2 linked regions of the Blastopirellula marina genome follow. The protein of the gene in region 1 binds, or shares a complex with, the protein of each later gene. Links are inferred from orthologs where the notes say so. Each region holds a gene or a part of one and is shown on either strand. Other genes may lie near its edges.

What was found.
Region 2: the proteins of C5Y96_RS21030 (region 1) and fliM are in contact, whole or in part, in a crystal structure (PDB 1F4V), measured with the Escherichia coli proteins. The link is inferred for Blastopirellula marina from one-to-one orthologs.

Annotation. Positions count from the first base shown.
Region 1 is NZ_PUIA01000069.1:124,713-127,556, reverse strand. What follows is about bases 1-2,835. They hold C5Y96_RS21030 (response regulator), read right to left. Parts: upstream 1,682-2,835; coding sequence 1,319-1,681; downstream 1-1,318. Other genes in these bases: C5Y96_RS21025 (chemotaxis protein CheW), read left to right, coding at 2,201-2,725; C5Y96_RS21035 (STN domain-containing protein), read left to right, coding at 79-1,218. UniProt on the Escherichia coli protein: Involved in the transmission of sensory signals from the chemoreceptors to the flagellar motors.
Region 2 is NZ_PUIA01000014.1:94,879-97,839, forward strand. Bases 7-2,958 are described here. They hold fliM (flagellar motor switch protein FliM), read right to left. Parts: upstream 2,023-2,958; coding sequence 991-2,022; downstream 7-990. Other genes in these bases: C5Y96_RS01745 (hypothetical protein), read left to right, coding at 7-988; C5Y96_RS01755 (glutamate-5-semialdehyde dehydrogenase), read right to left, coding at 2,064-2,958. In the rest of the region: more of C5Y96_RS01745, read left to right, coding at 1-6; more of C5Y96_RS01755, read right to left, coding at 2,959-2,961. UniProt on the Escherichia coli protein: FliM is one of three proteins (FliG, FliN, FliM) that forms the rotor-mounted switch complex (C ring), located at the base of the basal body.

The sequences.
Region 1 (2,844 bases):
AGATCGAAAATCCATTATGGTCAATCCATTGAACAATGTCCGAGTGTAATCACGCGGTAACCCCGGAGCAAATAATCCATGCGATCGTTAGTGCGCAATCTTACCCAGCTTCTCATGGGAGTATTGACAGTCCAGTTTTTGCTATTAGGAAGCCTGGCTCAAGCGCAAGAGGCTATCGACTGGCGAACCGAAGCAGATCTCGAGAAACAGCTTCAATCGACGTTCGATTTAACTTGGGAAGATGTCCCTCTTCGTGATGGACTGATGCGACTGGCGCAAACGCAGCGGGTTGCCATATTCCTGGATCGGCGCGTCGATCCTGATCAGCCCATCAAGATGAAGTTTTCCGACGAGCGGCTCGAACTCGGGCTGCAGCGAATCGCTGCTCAGCTTGGGATTGGCATGGCTCGCGTTGGCGACGTCATCTATCTTGGCCCGCAAGAGACAGCCAGGCGCTTACCAACGGTGGCCGAACTTCAAGCACAGTTCGCGAAATCAAGTGGATACCCGGAAGCGGTCAAACTGCTCGACCGGAAGAAGTATGGTTGGCCGAAGCTTTCGACCCCTGAAGAGATTCTGAACGACGTTGCCGCTAGTCATGCCATGCGATGGAATAATCTGGATGTCGTCATCAAGCACGACCTATGGCCGGCGGTCGATTTTCCCCCGATGAAAACGACCGAATACCTTTCCCTGGTCCTGGCTGGCTACCATGCGTCGTACCGGTTTAACAAGACCGACGACGGTGTCGAGCTTCAGTTGATTCCCATTCCGGATGAACTCTCGCTGACGCGTGTCTATCCTTATGCTGGCAACCACGATGAAGCAATCGAAAAGATCACTCAGCTGTTTCCCGAGGCCAAGGTCCAGTCAGACGGTAAGCGGAAACTGGCAGTGACTGGGCCGCAGCAAGTTCAAGACCAAGTGGCTAAGTTGTTGCGCGGAGGAACGGCGCGCAATACCGTAGTCACGCCAGGCGAGAAACGCTATACGCTCAACGTCGAGCAGCTTCCGCTGGGACCGGTTCTCAACGCGCTCGAGCAGCAACTGGGCATGGAGTTTGAGGTGCCCGACGACATGGAGCAAGCATTGACGCAGCGAATCTCCTTCAGTGTGAAGACTGCCAACATGCAGGGCTTGCTGGATGCGGTATTTGAAGGGACCGATCTTACTTACGAGATTCAAGAGAAGAAGATCGTCATCTCGAAGAAGCCCTAACGGAGGTCGCTTCGATTCTGGCGCAAAAAAAAGACGACATCGCCCGTCTTGGGCTTTGTCGTCTCATTCGATTTGAATATCGTTCTGCAAGTCGCGGAACTTAGCAGCCGTGCTTTTCCAGCTTTTCGCGAAGCGTATCGGCGGTGAATGGCTTGACCAGGTAGTCGGAAACACCGGCCTGGATGGCTTCCATGACACGCGACTTTTCCGCTTCGGTGGTGACCATCATGATCTTCACGTTGGCGTCAACCTTGCGAATCTCTTGAATCACTTCCAGGCCGCTCTTGCCGGGCATGTTCCAGTCGGTCAGAACGAGGTCGAACTCGCCTGGCTTGAAGAGCTTAACAGCTTCTTCTCCATCGGCGGCTTCAACTGCGTTTGGAACACCGACTGCTTGAAGGGAACGGAGAATGATCTTTCGCATAGTGCTGGAGTCGTCGGCAACGAGTACGCGTGTGGACATTTTTGTAATGCTCCTGTGTTTAGCCTGCCCGCTCGGCCTGAGTCGGCCGGTGGAGAATGGTCTTGTGGGAAATTAAAAATTTCTACCGAACGATAGGTCGCGCTCTCTGACCGTCAAATTGCAAGTGAGAAAATTCCCCTTTTCGCGCCCAGCCGCAATCCAGCGGACATTGCTGATTTGAGTGTTATTAGTCGCCTGAGAACGTGTCGGCAACTTCAGCGGGTTGGTGCGTGTCTCTAGGGATTCCCCAAATGAGGTGGGGTTGTTCCGTTTGTTTCGCCTAGGTCAGAGGGGCGGTCTCAAACAATGAGTGAAAATGTGCAGTCGGACGAAACTTTTTCGTTTTTATTGACCGACCTTTATACGTGAACGCCGCAGGCATGCGTGGGCTGGATGCACCTGGCACAGAGCGTTTATCCGATGGTAAAGGAAAACAAATCGCGGACATGGCCGTCCCGCCCGAGGATCTCGGGGCAGCGGATCGATAATTCGTTCCAGCACTGATCGGGAGACAGAGTTTTGTCCGTAACTACTGAAGATTTAAAGACGGAAGAGCGTTCGAGCCACGAATCGCAGCGTCGAGAAGGGCTCAATTCCATGCAACTGGTCAGTTTTCAATTGGCCAAAGAGGAATACGGAATCGAAATCACCCGCGTTCAGGAAATCATCCTGATGGGTGAGATCACCCGCGTGCCTCAGACCCCTATCTATATCAAAGGCCTGATCAATCTTCGCAACACGGTCATTCCGATCGTGGATTTGCGTTTGCGGTTTGGTCTTCAAGAACAAGAGTCCACTGACGAGACCCGCATTATGGTCATGAATGTCGGTGGCAAGACGGTCGGCATTATTGTCGACGCCGTCAGCGAGGTCCTGCGTATCTCCAAGGATCAGATTTCCTCGCCACCTCCGACCGTGGCTGGTCTCGGGCGTGAGTATCTCACCGGTTTGGTGAAACTCGACAAGCGTCTTTTGATCTTGCTGGATATCGACAAGATTCTGGGCAAATCGGAAGTCGAGCAAATCGAAGCTCGAATCGGCTAAGCCGCCTCCGAGTTGCGTCTCGGAACCATGTCAACAGGAAAGTCCGGCTTCCCCGATGAAGCGGATAACCGACCTTGCAGGAGCGCGCGGAATTCACCGGAGGGGCAGTTTTACTTACA
Region 2 (2,961 bases), on another replicon or contig:
TGTGTCGCGAACGGTACTCGGTTCAGCCGAGTACAGTGGCCGGGGTGGACGCCAGGTTTACACGCACTGTTTCGTGCTCGACGCCGATTCGTTTCGTAGGTTTCACAACGATCCGTTTCGGGTGTTGTCGGCGGCACTCGCGATTCACGATCTTCGACCAGGGGCCAAGTTGCCTACAGACTTGCCCTCGCTGCGGATGCTGCCGTCAGGAGGGCCTGTCGATGCCGGACTGATTCGCTTCTTCGATTCTCCGGTTCAGCAGCAATCGCTCGTCGCTTGGACACACCACGCGATGACGTCGAAGAAATTGATGTTCACTGGAGGTTATAACGATCGTTTTCTGACGGTCTTCTTCAATCTCTTGCCCGTTTCGATTCGCCCCTCCTTTTCGTTCTCGACTCGGCTGCGTTACTCACCGCGTCGCAACTTCAAACTGATTGGCCTGGCGAACGATCTCGAAGAGCAAAAGAAGGCCGCACGTCAGGAAGGTTGCAGCGTATTCCAGTTTGATTCACCGGCTCGCACGCCGGAAGCATCACGTCATCCGTGGGCAACATGGGTTCAGGTAGCGTTATGCCAGCGCGAGCCGGACGAAGCAGCTCGCATGATCGGCGAGGTACCTCTGACAACGCGATTGGAAGACCTTTCCGCGGTCGGCAATCGACTGCGGGTGGAGATGTCTGCTAAGAAACGGAACCGTGAGATGGAACCGACACCGGTCGCCGCGGCACCACTGGTTATTCCGGAAGAGAACACCGATCGGGGCGAGTTGTTCGTACTGGTCGAACGGGCCTTAGAAGGAGACGTCACCGCATTGGAGCGTCTCAATGCCACCTGGTGTGCTCAGCCTGATCGTCAGTTGGAAGCATTGCGGCAAGATTGTGCTCGCCACTTCGTCAACCTATCGAAAGAAAAGCACTTCGAGCCAGGATCGAAAGGGGCAATCGCCATCGAGATTCTGAGCCTGATCCTGCGTGTGAGCCTATAATTTTAGGCACCAGGCTTCTTCCGTTCGTAGCTACGTTCGATCTGAATTGCTTTACGCCCCTTGAACGCCCCGGCAAATGCTTGAAACGTTGGGGTGCCGTTCACGTTGACCTGTAGCGGCGTACGCGAGTCTTTTTCAGTGGTGATCACGTCCCCGACCCGCAGATCGAGTAGCTCTTCCATCGTGATATTGGTTTCCGCCAGGATCACATCGAGACCGACTTGGGCCTTATCGAGGTGTACACCCAACGCGGCCTTCGATTCGGGGGTTGCTTCGCTGCTACCGTAAGCAAACCAGGTATTGGCGGTCAGCTTATTGCTGATTCGTTCGATGGAGTTGAACGGGATACACAGGTTGATCATCCCGCGCACGTCGCCAATGGCCAGCTCGAAGCTGACCAGCACCACGACTTCATTCGGCGGTACGATCTGAACCAGTTGAGGATTGCTTTCGACACGGACGACGCGCAGGTTCAGCGGAAGAACATTCTCCCAGGCATCCTTCAGCTCGATCAGGAAGAGATCCGAGATCCGCGAAACGAGTGTGAGTTCAATTTCGGTCAGCGGTCGCCGCGACGCAGGCGTACTTTCTTTGCCGCCCCCCAGCAGACGATCGATGATCGGATACAGGATGGACGGGTTGATGTCGAGAATCAGGTTTCCTTCCAGTGGCTCGGCAACCAAGAGGTTGAAGCAACTGGGGTTTTCCAGGCTGAAGACGAACTCGCTATAGGTCAGCTGATCGACGCTGGTCAGCTTGACCTCGACGATCGATCGCAAGAGGGCCGAAAGGGCAGCGCCGAAGTTTCGGCTGAACCCTTCGTGCATCGACTGCAGGGCCCGCATTTGGTCTTTGCCGACTCGCTCGGGCCGTTTGAAGTCGTACGGGGTCACCTTCTCTCGCCCTCGTAAGCCGCGCGACGGCGACCCGGTATCGGCTACCGGTGCGACCGGACTCTTGGCCGGTTCCGCGCTGGTTTCCATCGCGTTGAGAAGGCTCTCGACTTCTGCCTGACTCAGTACGTTGTCTGACATGAATCACTCCCTTGATTCACGAAACCTGTCATCGTCGGAAACTATTTCCGAACGTGACCTTCTCCCATGACGATGTATTTGTAGCTCGTGAGAGCCTCGATGCCGCAAGGGCCGCGTGCGTGGAACTTGTCGGTGCTGATCCCGATTTCCGCACCCAGGCCGAACTCGCCACCGTCGTTGAAACGGGTGCTCGCATTGACCATCACGGCTGAACTATCGATCTGAGCCGAGAACTTGCGGCTGGCGGCCAGGTTCTCGGTCACGATCGATTCGGTGTGCTTCGAGCTGTATTTGTTGATGTGGGCGATCGCCTCGTCGATGTTGTCGACGACCTTCACTGAAATGATCGGCCCCAGGAATTCCGCGCCAAAATCTTCTTCGGTTGCCTGTTTGGCTGTCGAGACGATGGAGCAAGTCTTAGCGTCCCCCCGCATCTCAACCCCTTCCTTCGCGAACGCTTCCGCGATCATCGGCAGGAACTGTTCGGCGACGTCATTATGTACTACCAGGGATTCAGCTGCGTTGCAGACCCCATAGCGATGACACTTGCTGTTGAAGGTAATCTTCACGGCCATCTCCAAATCGGCCGCTCGATCGACGTAAACGTGGCAATTACCGGCAAAGTGCTTGATGACCGGCATGGTCGCTTCTTCACTGACGCGGCGGATGAGACCTTCGCCGCCGCGAGGAATCGCGACATCGATGTATTGGTTGAGTTTCAGGAAATGGCCAACAGCTGCGCGATCGGTGGTGGAGACTAATTGCAGCGCATCGGCAGGAATGCCAAACTCCACGGCTTGATCTTGCAGGATGCTGACGATGGCCTGCGACGAATGCATCGCTTCCTTGCCACCACGCAGGATCACCGCGTTGCCGCTCTTCACACAAATGGCAGCCGCATCGGCGGTCACATTCGGCCGTGATTCGTAAATGAAGAAC